3 linked regions of the Salinarimonas sp. genome follow. The protein of the gene in region 2 interacts with the protein of the main gene of each other region in a pairwise test. Links are inferred from orthologs where the notes say so. Each region holds a gene or a part of one and is shown on either strand. Other genes may lie near its edges.

Region 1 (4,708 bases), 1.4 Mb from region 2 along the record:
AGGGTTTGCGTTTCCATTGCCGCCTCACTCCTCGACGCCGAAGTCGCGATCGAGCTTGTTCATTCGCCATGCGTAGAAGAAGATCAGCGCCAGGAAGACGATGATCGACCCCTGCTGCGCGAACCAGAAGCCCAGGTCCGTGCCTCCGAACTGGATGCCGGACAGGAGCGGCCGCAGGATGATGGCGAAGCCGAACGCCACGACCGCCCAGACGATGAGGCAGTTGCGGACGAGGCTGAGATTCGCCTTCCAGTATTTCTGATCGCGGTCGTTTTGGCTCATCATGTGCGCCCACCTGAGTTTTGCGGTTCCCCCGCCGCGTCCCCTTTCCGGAACCGGAGCCACGGCCTACGCGATGATGCGCATGCCAGGCGTCCCGTCTCGCACCCTCCCCGGCGCGACGCGGCTGCCCCGTTCCGCCTGTGCGGAACCGAGCGTGCGACACTCTATGACCGAGTCGAACGGCGCCGTAACCAGGACATTCGGCTAATGCGTGGAAATACCAAGGTATTTCGCCGGGGGCCCGGATTGTTTTCGCAAGACCCGAAGACGGTTCGCGGCAAGGCGGAGCACGGCGCTCAGGCGGCGCGCGGACCCGTGCGGAAGAAGGAAAAGCCATGCCGGCGCGCTCGGCCGGCGACGCTGCCGTAGTCGAATCCGGGCAGCGACGAAGCGGCGTCCGCCTCGCACAGATATTCCCATTCGTCGTCGACGAAAGGAGGAATCGCCCGGTCGAGCGGCACCGCGCAGACGAGGTCCGATCCCCGGCGGCGGAAGAGATTGAAGACCTGTCCCCAAGAGCCGGGGCGCAGACTATCGTGCAACTGCATATTCATGGCGTGCCCCCATGATCGAGGCGAGCGTACCACGCGCGAATCATGCGAAAAGACGTAGTTCGTCGCCCCAATCCTTTGCAGACGAACGAGTTGCGCGCCGCCGCCGGTGCGCGCCGGGCCGCGTCACCCACGCGCCGAATGCGAATCCGAGGTGGCCTCACCGCCTTCTGGCCAGACGGCGCCGCGCCGGTTAGCTAGATCTGGTGTGTTCGACACGGAGGCGCGGATGCGGACGACGACCGAGGACCATCGCGAGATCCGGGAGGCGGTGGCGAAGCTCTGCGAGGCGTTTCCGGACGCCTATTGGCGCGCGCTCGACCGCGAGGGCGCCTATCCCACCGCCTTCGTCGAGGCGCTGACCGAAGCCGGCTATCTCGCCGCGCTGATCCCCGAGGAGTACGGCGGCGCCGGGCTGCCGCTCTCGGCAGCGGCGGCGATCCTCGAGGAGATCCAGCGCTCCGGCGGCAACGGCGCCGCCTGCCACGCGCAGATGTACGTCATGGGCACGCTGCTGCGCCACGGCTCGGACGCGCAGAAGGCGCGCTTCCTGCCCGACATCGCCGCGGGCCGCCTGCGGCTCCAGGCCTTCGGCGTCACCGAGCCGACGTCGGGCACCGACACGACGGCCCTGCGCACCACGGCGCGGCGCGAGGGCGACCATTACGTCGTCAACGGGCAGAAGATCTGGACGAGCCGGGCCGCCCATTCCGACCTGATGATCCTTCTCGCCCGCACCACGCCGCGCGAGGCCTGCGCCAAGCGGACGGACGGGCTCTCGGTCTTCCTCGTCGACATGCGCGCGGCGCTGGGGAACGGGCTCACGCTCAGGCCGATCCGCACGATGATGAACCACGCGACGACGGAGATCTTCTTCGACGACCTGCGGGTGCCGGCCGAGAACCTGATCGGCGAGGAGGGCCGTGGCTTCCGCTACATCCTCTCGGGGATGAACGCCGAGCGCATCCTCATCGCCGCCGAATGCGTCGGCGACGCCAAGTGGTTCATCGACAGGGCGGGCGCCTACGCCAGGGAGCGCGTGGTCTTCGGCCGCCCCATCGGCCAGAACCAGGGCGTCCAGTTCCCCATCGCCAAGGCCTATGCGCAGATGCGCGCGGCGGAGCTGATGGTACGCGAGGCGGCGCGGCTCTACGAGGCCGGCGAGGCCTGCGGGGCGGAGGCGAACATGGCCAAGATGCTCGCCGCCGACGCCTCCTTCGAGGCCGCCAACGTCTGCGTCCAGACCCATGGCGGCTTCGGCTTCGCGGCGGAATACGACGTCGAGCGCAAGTTCCGCGAGACGCGGCTCTACCAGGTCGCGCCGATCTCGACGAACCTGATCCTCGCCCATCTCGCCGAGCACGTTCTGGGGCTGCCGCGCTCGTATTGAGGGCGGCACGCCTCACCCGTGCGCGGCGCGGCTGTCCTGCGGCGCCTGGGCGCGATCGGTCATGCCGTAATCGCGCGACACCGCCGCGACGCGCAGCCGATAGTCGGCGAACATCTCGGCGCGACCGAGCGCCTGGGCGACGCGGTGGGCGCGGGTCTCGCGCCAGGCCGCGATGGCGTCCTCGTCCTCCCAGAACGAGAGCGAGAGCAGCTTGCCGGGCTCGGTCAGGCTCTCGAAGCGCTCGACCGAGACGAAGCCGGGGATGGTCTCGAGCAGGCCCCGCAGCTCGGCGGCCATGGCCATGTAGTCGGCGCGCTTCCCCTCGTTCGGCCAGACCTCGAAGATGATCACCTGCATGTCGCCCTCGTTCCCGGCCGGAACCGTCGCCGCCCGCGTCCGGTTGACCTCGCGAGCGTAGCGTCAATAGGAGGACACGGCGTGGAAGTCGACGGTGCACAGGGTCTCATCTGGTCTTTGACCATCATCGTGATGCCCATCCTGCTGGGGCTCGCGATCGCCTTCGGCGCCTACCAGACCTGGAAGCGCCGCCGCACCGGGGGCCCTCCGCGCCGCCTGCCGCCGGGCGAGATCGAGAACGTCGACCCGAACCCGGACGAGAACGCCCAGGCCCGCTACATGGGCAAGCTCGGCGTGATCTCGACCGTGGTGTTCGTCGTCGCGGTGATCCTGATCTTCGTCTACTTCTTCTGAGCCGGAGCGTCAGTCCTCCCGGGCGAGAAGCGCGACGAAGCGGGCGCGCTCGGGCGGGAGGGCGAGGTCGCGCGGCGCGAAGACGTAGCGTTCCAGGAAATGGCCGGTCAGGGCGAAGCCCTGTGCGAGCTCCCGCGGCGGCGGGTCCGCGTCCGTCTCCCGGCTCGACAGGAAGGCCGGCAGCGGCAGGAGCCGCTCCGCATAGGGCGCCCCCGCCTCGCGCGAGACGGCGCGCCCGGTCTTCGGCGAGACGTAGACGAGCCCCTCCTGCGCGCCGGTCGCCGCGCAGCGGGCGAGATCGAGGCCGAAGCCGAGCTCCGCGAGGAGCGCGAGCTCGAAGGCGACGAACAGGCGCGGCGCGATCTCCGGGTCGTCGAGATGAGACACGAGCGCCTCCGCGGCCGCGTAGAGCGCCGGATGCGGGTCGCGCTCCGGCAGCGCCCGCAGCAGCGCCGCCATCGTGCCCAGGCCGTAGAGCGCGAGGCGCGAGCCCATCAGCGCGCCGGAGCGCGCGACCAGCGGCTCGACCGTGTAGGTCCCCATCTGCTCGTCGATCCGCGCGCGCCAGCTCGCCGCGACGGTGTTGCCCGGCTGGATCACGGCCGCGAGCCGCTTCGAGCGCCCGCCGTGGAGATAGCCGAGATGGCGGCCGTGCGCCTTGGTCAGCAGCTCGAGGATCGCGCCGCTCTCGCCATGGGAGCGGGCGCCGAGAACGATGCCGTCGTCGCTCCATTCCATGGCCGGGCGCCTCTCACCCCTTCGGAAACTCGAGCCCCATCGCCCGGTAGCGCTCCGGATCGTCGACCCAGCGCTCGCGCACCTTCACGAACAGGAAGAGGTGGACCGGGTGCTCGGCGGCCTCGGCGATGTCCTTGCGCGCCGACTGGCCGATGGCCTTGATGGTGCGCCCGCCCTCGCCGAGCACGATCTTGCGCTGGCTCTCGCGGGCCACGTAGATCGTCTGCTCGACGCGAGCCGAGCCGTCCGGGCGCGCCTCCCAGCTCTCGGTCTCGACGTGGCTCTCGTAGGGCAGCTCCTCGTGGAGGCGCTCGTAGATCTTCTCGCGGGTGATCTCGGCGGCGAGCATGCGCAGCGGCGCGTCCGAGATCTGGTCCTCCGGGTAGAGCCAGGGGCCCTCCGGCATCATGCCGGCCAGCGTCTCCATCAGCCGCTCGACGCCGTCGCCCTTGAGCGCCGAGATCATGAAGGTGTGGTCGAAGGAGGCCTTCTCGTTGAGCGCGGCGGCGAGGGCGAGCAGCTTCGTGCGCTCGATCACGTCGATCTTGTTGAGGACGAGGATCTTCGGCCGGCGCACCTCGGCGAGCTTCGCGACGATGGCCTCGACCTCGTCGTCGATGCCCTTGCGCGCGTCGACGAGCAGGCACACGGCGTCCGCGTCCGCGGCGCCGCCCCAGGCCGAGGTGACCATCGCCCGGTCGAGCCGGCGCTTGGGCTTGAAGATGCCCGGCGTGTCGACGAAGACGATCTGCGCGCGGCCCTGGATGGCGATGCCGCGCACCAGCGCACGCGTCGTCTGCACCTTGCGCGAGACGATCGACACCTTGGTGCCGACGAGCTGGTTGAGCAGCGTCGACTTGCCGGCGTTGGGCGCGCCGATCAGCGCGACGAAGCCCGCCGTCGTCGGCCCCGCGCCCACCTCGCCCGTCTCCTCGCCCGCACCTGCGGGGGTCTCGTCCTCATGCTCCGCCATCGGCGTCCTTCCACAAGCCCAGATGCACCAGAACGGCCCGCGCGCCGTCCTGTTCGGCCGCGC
Region 2 (5,978 bases):
ACGCGGCCGGCTGACCGGCGCATTCTCCGATTTGGAATGGTGGAAAGGGCGCCTGCGGGCGCCCTTTTTCGTGAGCGGCGCGGATTTGCGCAGACCCGAGGCGCGCGAGGGGGCGACGGCGGCGAAACTTCGCGCTAGCATCGCGCCGGAACAACCGAAGGGGTAGAGACCATGACGCGCGCGGTACTGGGCGTGATCGGAGGATCGGGCGTATACGACCTGCCCGGGATGGAGGACGTTCGCGAGGAGCGGATCGCATCGCCCTGGGGCGAGCCGTCCGACGCCCTCAGGATCGGACGCATCGCGGACACGACCGTGGTGTTCCTGCCGCGCCACGGGCGCGGGCACCGCATGTCCCCCTCCGACATCGACTACCGCGCCAACATCGACGCGTTGAAGCGCGCCGGCGTCACCGACATCGTCTCGCTCTCGGCCTGCGGCTCGTTCAAGGACGAGCTGCCGCCGGGCTGCTTCGTCCTCGTCGACCAGTTCGTCGACCGCACCTACAAGCGCGAGAGCTCTTTCTTCGGCAAGGGCTGCGTCGCCCATGTCTCGATGGCCCATCCCGTCGGCCCGCTGCTGCAGCAGCGCCTCTACGACGCCGGCGTCGCCGAGGGCCTCGACGTGCGCAAGAACGGCACGTACGTGTGCATGGAGGGGCCGCAATTCTCCAGCCTGGCCGAGAGCGTCTCCTACAAGCACATGGGCTACGACGTGATCGGCATGACCAACATGCCCGAGGCCAAGCTCGCCCGGGAGGCCGAGATCACCTACGCGACCGTAGCCATGGTGACCGATTACGATTGCTGGCATCCGGACCACGCGGTCGTCGACGTCGCAGCCGTGATCGCGGTGGTGAAGGCCAACGCCGCCAATGCCGCCAAGCTCGTCGCGCGGGTCGCGCGGGACTTCCCGGCGGAGCACGAGCCCTGCCCCGTCGGCTCGGACACGGCCCTCGAGGTCGCGATCATGACGGCGCCGGAGATGCGCGACCCCGCCCTGGTCGCCAAGCTGGACGCCGTGGCCGGCCGCGTGCTCAATCGCTGACCGAATCGCCCGCCTACCACCGAGACGCCGACGCAGGACCCCGATCATGGACACGCTCGCCGATCACGACATCAAGTCCGCCATCCGCACCATCCCGGACTACCCCAAGCCCGGCATCATGTTCCGGGACATCACCACCCTGCTGGGCGACACCCGCGCCTTCCGGCGCACCATCGACGAGCTGGTGAACCCCTATGCCGGCACCAAGGTCGACAAGATCGCCGGCATCGAGGCCCGCGGCTTCATCGTCGGCGGCGCCATGGCCCACCAGCTTTCGGCGGGCTTCGTGCCGATCCGTAAGAAGGGCAAGCTGCCGCACCAGGTGGTCAGCGTCGCCTACGCGCTGGAATACGGCTCCGACGAGATCGAGATCCACGCCGACGCGCTGGTCGCGGGCGAGCGGGTGGTGCTCGTCGACGACCTGATCGCCACCGGCGGCACGGCGACCGCCGCCGTCGAGCTCTTGCGCCGCATCGGCGCCGAGGTCGTGGCCTGCTGCTTCGTCGTCGACCTGCCCGACCTCGGCGGCGCCGCGCGCCTGCGGGGAATGGGGGTCGAGGTGCGGTCGCTGGTGGCGTTCGAGGGGCATTGAGGACGGGGAACGCGCACACAATTTCGGCCCCGGGCACACCCGTGACCCCAATTTAATCTTGCATTTTCCGTGCGGCGTTTTACCTATGGCGGGGAACTTATCACGGTGATAAGTGTACGCCCTGGGAAGGATGCTGATGGGTGGAGAGCCGTGGGACCCCTCCGAAGCGACAAGACGGATACGCGCGATCGCGAAGCATCATTCGCTGAACGTGACTTACACGCATCATGCGCGCGAGCAGATGCTCAAACGAGACCTCATTCTGGGTGACGTCCTGTACGTTCTGAAAAATGGCTTCGTTCACGATTCCGCACAGGCATCAACGCGCCCCGGCTACTACAAATACCGGATGCAAACAAGTACGCCGAACTCAGGGCAGCGCGATGTGCGTGTCGTTGTGATCCCGGACGAGAGGTCATTTTGGGTGAAGGTCGTCACCGTGATGTGGGTTGACGAGCCCTAATCCTCACCGCCAAGGAGAACAGAGATGCCTGCCTATCAATATGTCGAGAGCGGGCTCGATAACGTGCTCATCGAAGGCGCAACGTTCATGGTGTCCGACGACGCCGGTGAGAGCTGCATCGACATACCGAATGTAAACGGACTGCATCACGCGATCGCTGAGGCCATCGTCAACAAGCGTACCAGCATCACCGGGAAGGAACTTCGGTTCCTCCGTACGGAGATGGCAATGACGCAGTCCGAGCTGGCTGCAGTGGTTCATCGCGAGCCGCTGGCTATCAGTCGCTGGGAAAGGGGCGAAGTCGAGATCGACCGCAACGCCGAAGCGCTGATCCGGCTGTACGCGGTGGAGGAGCTGGGGCTGGAGGATGCGCCCGGCGTCGGTGAGGTAGCCGCCTGGTGCGTTCCGAATGGTAGCGACCCGACGATCATCATCGACGGCTCGGACCCCGACAATTATCGTTCCAAGCCGCTGGCTAACGCAGCCTAAGAAACGCCCGAGCGCTCTGCGCTCGGGTTATTGACTCTGGAACAAAGATAGAACTATTTTTTCGGTAGTGGACGAGCCTCGCGGCCCCTTGCTCGCGCGGCCCGCGGGGCGCACAAAGCCCTGGAGCGCAAGACAGCGGAGGCGATGATGGCCGGCGTGAACAAGGTGATCCTGGTGGGCAATCTCGGGCGCGATCCCGAGGTGCGACGCACCTCGAACGGCGACCCGGTCGTGAACCTCCGGCTCGCCACGACGGAGACGTGGCGCGACAAGGGCACGGGCGAGCGCCGCGAGAAGACCGAGTGGCACAGCGTGGTGATCTTCAACGAGCCCCTCGGCCGCATCGCCGAGCAATATCTGAAGAAGGGCTCGTCGGTGTATATCGAGGGCCAGCTCCAGACCCGGAAGTGGACAGACCGGGAAGGCAACGAGAAGTACACGACCGAGATCGTGCTCCAGCGCTATCGCGGCGAGCTCACCCTGCTTGGCGGCCGCGGAGGCGGCGGCGGCGGGGGCGGCGGCGACTACGAGGGCGGCGGCGACGAGTACGGCGGCGGCGGCGACGATTTCGGCCGCTCCTCCCCGATGGAGCGCCGCCCGGCCACGGCCGGCGGCAGCGGCGGCCAGCAGGGCGGCGGCGGCTCCTCGCGCTACAACGATCTCGACGACGACATCCCGTTCTGAGGGTCGGCGCGAGGAGGGCGGCGTTTCGCCGCCCTCCCGCTCTTCCGGAGAGCGCGCGCTCAGGCCGCCCGCGCCTCGTCGTGACGGATCTGGCCGAGGAACTCTCGCATTCGCAGGCGCAACATCTCCGCCTGGCGCGACAGCTCGCCCGACGCCGAGAGCACCTGGCTCGCGGCAGAGCCCGTCTCGTCGGCGGCCGCGCCCACGCTCGCGATGCTGGCGTCCACCTCGCCCGTGCGCGCAGCCGCCTGACCGATATTGGACGAGATCTCGCCGGTCGCCGCGCCCTGCTGCTCGAGCGCAGAGGAGATGCTCGCCATGCCCTCGCTGATCGAGCCGATGGTGCGCCCGATGGCGCCGATCGTCCCAACCGCGGCGTTCGTCGCCGTCTGCATGCCGGAGATCTGCTGAGCGATCTCGTCCGTCGCCTTCGCCGTCTGGTCGGCGAGCGTCTTCACCTCGGCGGCCACGACCGCGAAGCCCTTCCCGGCCGCGCCCGCACGCGCCGCCTCGATCGTGGCGTTGAGCGCGAGCAGGTTGGTCTGGGCGGCGATGCCGGAAATCAGCTCGACCACGTTGCCGATGCGCTGCGCCGTCGCGGAAAGCGCCTCGATCTCCGCGTTCGAGCGCTCGGCTTCCGAGACGGCGTGCCGCGCCGTGCCGTTGGCCTGGGAGGTCTGGCGCCCGATCTCGGCGACGGAGCTCGACAATTCCTCGACCGTGCCGGCCACGGCCTGGACGTTGCCGCTCGCGGCGGAGGACGCCGCGCGCACGGCCGCGGATTGACGGCTCGTCTCCTCGGCGGTGGCGGAGAGGCTCCGGGCCGCGCTTTCCAGCTCCGTCGCCGCCGACGCGATCTGGTCGATCAGCGCGCCGACGGAGGCCTCGAAGTCGCCGGCGAGCCGCGCCATGGCGGCACGCTTCTCGGCCTCCTGCCGCGCCTCGACCTCGGCCTGCTCGGCCCGCAGGCGCTCCACCTCGATGGCGTTCTCCTTGAAGACGACCACGGCGCGGGCCATGGCGCCGATCTCGTCGGCGCGCTCGGCGCCGGCGATCTCGGTGTCGAGCGCGCCGCCGGCGAGCCGGGCCATGGCGTCCGTGAGACGCTCGATGGGACGGGTGACGCGAGCGAGGACGAGCCGGACGGCCGCGAGCGACGCGAGAACGGCGAGGGCGAGCGCGATGGCCGAGAGCGTCATGCCCCGACGCTGCTCCTGCGCCTCGCGGGCGACGAGCCCCGCGGAATGACGGGTAGCGGCCTCGGAGAGGGCGAGGATCGACCCGATGCCGTCCGTCGCGGCCGTGATCCACTGCCCGGCCGACAGGGGATAGGGCGCGCCGGCTGCGCTCGCCGCGTAGACTTGCGTGCGCACCTCGCCGAACCGGCCGAAGAAGCGCGAGCGAACCGCCGCGATCGCCGCGGCCAGCTCCGGGCCACCGACCTCGCGTCGCTCGAAGGCCTCCACCGTGCTCCAGGACGCCTCGACCCGTCCGCGCAGGGCGCCCAGCCGGCTCAGATCCTCGGCCGAGAGCCGGCCTCCGGCGGCGATCGCGGCCCCGATCTGCGCGCGCTCGCGCCCGGCGAACTCGCTCATCGTGAACACGGCGTCGCGCAGCTCCTGCGTGAGCTGCAGCTCCGCCGCGATCGTCTCCGGGAGCACGTAGGCCGCCTGACGCAACGACTGCGACGCCATGATCAGGCGCGTCGCGGTCGGTAGCCACTCGGCGGCGACCCCGGTCGAGCGCTGCAGGACCGGGCGCTGAAGCGCCTCGTCCGCGCGCCGCCGCACCCCCGCCAGCGCCGCGTGCGCCGCCTCGGCCTCCGCGAGCAGGGCGGCCTTGTTCGGGAAGTCGGTTCCCGTCTCGATCGACGCGACGGCCTCGGCGAAGGCGGCGTCCCCCCTGCTCCTCAGCGCGGCGAGCTGCGCGACGAGCTCCGCGGAGGCGGGATCGGGCGCGTTCAGCGCCGCATACGTCGTGCCGCGCTCGAGCGCCCAAGCGGCGGCGCTGCCCATGAGGAGGCTGGCCTTCTCGTCGCTCTGCGCCGTCGTGGTCGCGTTCTCGAGCCGATCCACGCTTTCGGCCAGGTCCAGCCCACCGAGCGCGATCGCGACGGCGGCGAGCAGCGCCACCACACCGATGACACTATTCCGGATGGTAAGACGCGTTTTTCCTGCGCCCCCGGCAAGCGGACCCGCATTCTTGACGTTGCTGTTCGACATGAGAACACCTGACGAAGTCTACACCTAACTCCGATCGGATGCTCGCGCGCGAATGAACAAACCCATAAAGACCCCGTCCGAGACGTGAACTTCTATGGAACCCCGTACTCTTACGTAATGATTATTTTCTCACACACAGCATCGACGCCTTCGCCCGACGCGTGGTTTCATCATTTGCGTCCAGCCGCGGGCGCACCCCTATTCCGACGGCGCGTTCGCCTGCGGGCGCAGCCGTCGCAGCAGCAGCCCGAGTCCGTAGGTGAGCTGCAGCATCGCGGCGAGGCCCGCCGCGCGGCCGACGAGCACGGCCGTCGGCAGGTCGGCCAGCGCATCCATGATCACCTGCGTCGCGAGCCCGAGCATCAGCCCGAGCGCGAAGGCCGGCAGGCCGAGATAGACGCCCGCCGTGAGGCCGAACACGGCTCCCGTCGCGAGGAGCACGACGTACATCCGCCCGCCACCTCCGTTCCCACACGCGCGG
Region 3 (4,894 bases), 2.9 Mb from region 2 along the record:
CCCTCGCGGCGCTGACCGTGCCCGGCACGATCGACGGCTGGCGGCTCGCGGGCGAGCTGGCGCGCGCGCGCGGCGGGCGCCTCCCGCTCGCGACGCTGCTCGCCGACGCCATCCGTCGGGCCCGCGAGGGGACGCCCGTCTCGCCGAGCGAGGCGCGCTACTGGGCGCGCACGGATCTCCCCACCGCGCACGCCGACCTGAGGGCGGCGCCGGGCTTCGTCGAGAGCTACTTCCTCGACGGCGAGCCGCCCGCCGCCGGCGCGCCGCGGCGGCTGACGAAGCTCGCCGACACGCTGGCCTACCTCGCCGAGGCGGGCCTGCGGGACTTCTACGAGGGCGACGTCTCCCGCGAGATCGCCGCCGACCTCGAGCGCCTCGGCGCGCCGGTGACGCGCGCGGACCTGCGCCGCTACGAGGCCCGCGTCGTGCGGCCGCTCTCGATCCGCCTGCCCGGCCTCGACGTCTACAACCTGCCCCCGCCGAGCCAGGGCGTCGCGGCGCTCGCCATCCTCGGCATCGCCGAGCGGCTGGCGCTCGGGCGCGTCGACGACGCGGCCTGGCATCACGGGCTCGTCGAGGCCGTGAAGCAGGCGTTCCGCCTGCGCGATCGCGTCGCCGTCGACCCGGCGCGGCTCGCGCGGGACGCGCAGGATCACCTGTCCGAGGAGCGCTTCGCCCGCGCCGCCGCCGAGATCTCGATGTCCCGCGCCGCGCCCTATCCGCATCCGGGCTCGGAGGCGGACACGGTCTGGATGGGCGCCATCGACGATGACGGGCTCGCCGTGTCGTTCATCCAGTCGGTCTACTGGGAATACGGCTCCGGCTGCGTGCTGCCGGCGACCGGGATCACGATGCAGAACCGCGGCACCGCCTTCCCGCTCGACGCCCGCGCCGCGAACCCGCTCGCGCCGGGGGCCAAGCCCTTCCACACGCTCAATCCCGCGCTGGCCCGCTTCGCCGACGGGCGGGTCGTGCCCTACGGCTGCATGGGCGGCGACGGCCAGCCGCAGACGCAGGCGCAGGTGCTGACGCGCTACCGCGCCGGGCTCTCCCCGGCCGAAGCGGTGGACGCGCCGCGCTGGCTGCTCGGGCGCACCTGGGGCGAGAGCTCGACCACCCTGAAGCTCGAGAGCCGCTTCGACGAGAGCGTGATCGCCGGGCTCGAGCGCCTCGGCCATCCGGTCGAGGTGCTCGACGCGCCCTATTCCGATACGCTCGGCCATGCCGGCATGCTGGTGAAGCACCCCCGCGACGGCCGCGTCGAGGCCGTCCACGACCCGCGATCCGACGGAGGCGCGCTCGGCCTATGACGATCCGCTACGGTCTCTACCTCGTCCCCCAGGCGCTCTCGGACCTGTGGGCCTTCGGCTGCGGCGTGCTCGGCTACGACGCCGAGAGCGGCGCGGACGTGCCCCAGATCGTGCCGCCCTCGCAGGATCCGGGCGACTTCCACCGGCTCACCGAGGACCCGCGCCGCTACGGCTTCCACGCCACGATGAAAGCGCCCTTCCGTCTCGCCGAGGGCCGGACCGTGGAGCAGCTGAGCGCGGCGCTGGCCGATTTCTGCGCGGATCGCGCGGCCTTCCGGCTGCCGCGGCTCGCGGTGAAGGCGGTGGGCGCGAACGCCGCCGGCGACGCCTTCATCGCCCTCGTCGAGCCCGCGCCGACGCCGGAGCTGATCGCGCTCGAGCGCGACCTGGTGCTCGGCTTCGAGCCCTTTCGCGCGCCCCTCACCGACGCCGAGATCGCGCGCCGCGATCCGGAGCGCCTCAGCGAGCGCCAGCGCGAGAACCTGATGACCTACGGCTATCCCGGCGTCCTCGACCTCTTCCGCTTCCACCTGACGCTCGCCGGCCGCGCCCCCGCCGCGCAGGTCGCGACGCTGGAGGCCGAGCTCGCCGCCCTCTACGCCGAGCGCGTGCCGGAACCGGGGATGCTGGTCGACCAGGTGGCGCTGGTCGAGCAGGTGGACGGCGGCCGGTTCACGGTGCGGGAGCGGGTGCTGTTCGTGTGAGGGTGTCATCCCCGGCCGAAGCCGGCGTCAGCCGGCGCAGGGGAAGGGGACCCAGCGCGGAATGTCGCGCCGAAGGCGCTCCTTCGGCCGCCGGCCAGGCGGCTGGTCGCCGCCGAATGCCGCCGCTTCGCGGCGAAGAGTCGTGCTGGGTCCCCTTCCCCTGCGCGCCTTCGGCGCTCCGGCCGGGGATGACATGCTCTCTCTCACAGGAAGCTCTGCGGGTCCACGTCCACGGTGACCCGGATCCCGCCCTTCGGCTTCGGCCCGGCGGCGAGCCAGTCGCGCAGGAAGCCCTGGAGGTCGCGATCGCGGGCGGCGCGGACCAGGATGCGCACGCGGTGGCGGCCGCGGATCATGGCGAGCGGGGCCTCGGCCGGGCCGAGCACGGAGAGGTCGGCGTCGAGAACGCCCATGCCGTGCGCCGCGCGGACGAGCTCGCGGGCGTAGGCGTGGGTCGCGTCCTTGTCGGCGCCTGCGATCACGAGCGCCGCGAGACGCCCGAAGGGCGGCAGGCGCGCCGCCTCGCGGGCCGCCTGCTCCTCGGAATAGAAGCGCTCGGCGTCGCCCGAGAGCAGCGCCGCGATCACGGGATGGCCGGGCTGGTAGGTCTGGAGCAGCGCGCGCCCGGGCTTGTCGCCGCGCCCGGCGCGGCCGGTCACCTGCTGGAGCAGCTGGAAGGTCCGCTCCGCCGCGCGGGGGTCGCCGGAGGTGAGGCCGAGATCGGCGTCGACGACGCCCACCACCGACAGGAGCGGGAAGTTGTGGCCCTTGGCCACGAGCTGCGTGCCGATGACGATGTCGCAGGCGCCCTCGGCGACGGCGTCGAGCTCCGCGCGCATGCGCTCGGCGCCGCCGGGGAAGTCGGAGGAAAGCGTGATGACACGCTTGCCCGGAAAGAGGGTCGCCGCCTCCTCGGCGATGCGCTCGACGCCGGGCCCGCAGGGCGTGATCGTGTCGACCCCGCCGCAGGACGGGCAATGGTCCGGCCGGCGCTCGACATGGCCGCAATGATGGCAGACGAGCGCCCGGCGGAAACGGTGCTCGACGAGCCAGGCGGTGCAGTTCGGGCACTCGTAGCGATGCCCGCAGGCGCGGCAGAGCGTGAGCGGCGCGAAGCCCCGGCGGTTGAGGAAGAGCAGCGCCTGCTCGCCGCGCGCCGTCGCGGCCTCCACCGCCGCCGCGAGCGGCGGCGCGATCCAGCGCCCCTGCGGCGGGCCGTTGGCGCGCATGTCGATCGCCGCGATGTCGGGCAGCGTGCGCCCGCCGAAGCGCTCGGGCAGGCGGATATGGGCGTAGCGCCCGCGCTCGGCGTTGACCCGGCTCTCGAGCGAGGGGGTCGCGGAGGCGAGCACGATCGCGGCGGGCTCGAGCCGGGCGCGGATCACCGCCATGTCGCGGGCGTGGTAATGGACGCCGTCCTCCTGCTTGTAGCCAGCGTCGTGCTCCTCGTCGACGACGACGAGCTTGAGGTCGGCATAGGGCAGGAAGAGCGCCGAGCGCGCGCCGACGACGACCGTCGCCGCGCCGGAGGCGACGTCGGCGTAGAGCCGCTCGCGCCGCCGGCCGGTGACGGCGGAGTGCCAGGCGGCGGGGCGCACGCCGAAGCGGCGGGCGAAGCGCTCGAGGAACTGGCCCGTGAGCGCGATCTCCGGCATCAGGATCAGGCTCTGCCCGCCCTGCCGCAGGGCCTCGGCGATGGCCTCGAAATAGACCTCCGTCTTGCCCGCGCCGGTGACGCCCTCGAGCAGGACCGGCGGCGGCGGCCCCTCCCCCGTCGCGCGCACGGCAGCGGCGAGGGCGGCGGCGGCGTCGGCCTGGGCCGGCGACAGGCGCGGGGCGGCGTGGGCCGGATCCGGCGCGGGGCGCGGCGGCTCCGCGAGCGCGAGCGCCTCGAGCGCGCCCTCGTCGACGAGCCCGTCGACGACGCCGGCGCTCACCCCCGCGGCGAGGGCGAGCTCGCGCTTGGGCCGCGCCAGGCCGTCGGCGGCGGCGGCGAGCACGCGCTCGCGAGCCGGCGTCATCCGCCTGGGCAGCGCGCCCGTGGCGCGCACGCCGACGCGCGGCGCCTCGGGGCGGCTCTCGTCGGGGAGCTTGAGGGCCATGGCGAGCACGGCCCCGCGGGGCGCCAGGGTCCAGCGGGCGACGAAGTCGATCAGCTTCCGCAGCGGCTCGGCGAAGTGCGGCCCCTCCAGCGGTCCCGACAGGGTCTTGAGATTGTCGCCCGCCCCCTCGCGCAGGCCCCAGACCACGCCGGCCACCTCGCGCTGGCCGAAGGGCGCGCGCACGGTCTCCCCGACCCGCGGGCGATAGCCCTCCGGCAGGCGGTAGCTGAACAGGGTGTCGAGGGGCAGCGGGACGAGGACGTCCGCCAGCGTCTGGGACATGAGATCGGTTGCGCGTTGACGCTTTGGTGAGCCTGCGCGACGAGACTTACGCCATCGCGCCAGCCGGCGCTACGGTCGAGCCCCGTGATGATCGCCCCCGACGTCGACGCCGCCCTGCGCGCCCATCTCGTCGCCCTCGCGACCGAGAGGCGCTACGCGCCGAACACGATCGAGGCCTATGGACGCGACATCCGGCAATTCCTCGCCTTCCTCGCCGAGCATCTCGGCGCGCCTCCGGATGCGGCCGCGATCGCGGCTCTGCCGGCGCGGGATCTGCGCGCCTTCCTCGCCGCCAGACGACGGGAGGGCGCCGTCGACGCCACGCTCTCGCGCAAGCTCGCCGCCGTGCGCGGCTTCGCGCGGCGGCTCGCGCGCGACGCAGGCGTCGAGATGTCCGGGATCGCGGCCGTGCGAGGCCCCAAACGCAGGCGCGACCTGCCGCGGCCCCTCCCCGCCCCGGCCGCCGTGGCGCTCGCCGACCCGGCCACACGCGCCG

The links. The genes of interacting proteins can lie anywhere in the genome.
Region 1: the proteins of ssb (region 2) and recO interact in binary tests that used the Escherichia coli proteins (3 or more experiments, as listed by UniProt). The link is inferred for Salinarimonas sp. from one-to-one orthologs.
Region 3: the proteins of ssb (region 2) and ABL310_RS19435 interact in binary tests that used the Escherichia coli proteins (3 or more experiments, as listed by UniProt). The link is inferred for Salinarimonas sp. from one-to-one orthologs.

What each region holds. Positions count from the first base shown.
Region 1 is NZ_CP157794.1:2,699,675-2,704,382, forward strand. Bases 1,809-4,617 are described here. They hold recO (DNA repair protein RecO), read right to left. Parts: upstream 3,673-4,617; coding sequence 2,944-3,672; downstream 1,809-2,943. Other genes in these bases: ABL310_RS12495 (acyl-CoA dehydrogenase family protein), read left to right, coding at 1,809-2,223; ABL310_RS12500 (antibiotic biosynthesis monooxygenase), read right to left, coding at 2,236-2,580; ABL310_RS12505 (hypothetical protein), read left to right, coding at 2,662-2,934; era (GTPase Era), read right to left, coding at 3,686-4,617. In the rest of the region: ABL310_RS12480 (sodium:solute symporter family protein), read right to left, coding at 1-17; ABL310_RS12485 (DUF4212 domain-containing protein), read right to left, coding at 25-282; ABL310_RS12490 (hypothetical protein), read right to left, coding at 579-836; more of ABL310_RS12495, read left to right, coding at 1,063-1,808; more of era, read right to left, coding at 4,618-4,645; rnc (ribonuclease III), read right to left, coding at 4,632-4,708. UniProt on the Escherichia coli protein: Involved in DNA repair and RecF pathway recombination.
Region 2 is NZ_CP157794.1:1,265,624-1,271,601, reverse strand. The notes cover bases 1,780-4,505. They hold ssb (single-stranded DNA-binding protein), read left to right. Parts: upstream 1,780-2,735; coding sequence 2,736-3,275; downstream 3,276-4,505. Other genes in these bases: ABL310_RS05885 (HAMP domain-containing methyl-accepting chemotaxis protein), read right to left, coding at 3,335-4,505; ABL310_RS05895 (transcriptional regulator), read left to right, coding at 2,127-2,591; ABL310_RS05900 (DUF4258 domain-containing protein), read left to right, coding at 1,780-2,102. Outside these bases: ABL310_RS05915 (cytochrome c1), read left to right, coding at 1-14; ABL310_RS05910 (S-methyl-5'-thioadenosine phosphorylase), read left to right, coding at 172-1,047; ABL310_RS05905 (adenine phosphoribosyltransferase), read left to right, coding at 1,094-1,639; more of ABL310_RS05900, read left to right, coding at 1,776-1,779; more of ABL310_RS05885, read right to left, coding at 4,506-5,497; ABL310_RS05880 (hypothetical protein), read right to left, coding at 5,696-5,947. UniProt on the Escherichia coli protein: Plays an important role in DNA replication, recombination and repair. Binds to ssDNA and to an array of partner proteins to recruit them to their sites of action during DNA metabolism. Acts as a sliding platform that migrates on DNA via reptation.
Region 3 is NZ_CP157794.1:4,150,486-4,155,379, forward strand. Bases 1,809-4,803 are described here. They hold ABL310_RS19435 (primosomal protein N'), read right to left. Parts: upstream 4,399-4,803; coding sequence 2,218-4,398; downstream 1,809-2,217. Other genes in these bases: ABL310_RS19430 (DUF1045 domain-containing protein), read left to right, coding at 1,809-2,014; ABL310_RS19440 (tyrosine recombinase XerC), read left to right, coding at 4,486-4,803. In the rest of the region: ABL310_RS19425 (gamma-glutamyltransferase), read left to right, coding at 1-1,310; more of ABL310_RS19430, read left to right, coding at 1,307-1,808; more of ABL310_RS19440, read left to right, coding at 4,804-4,894.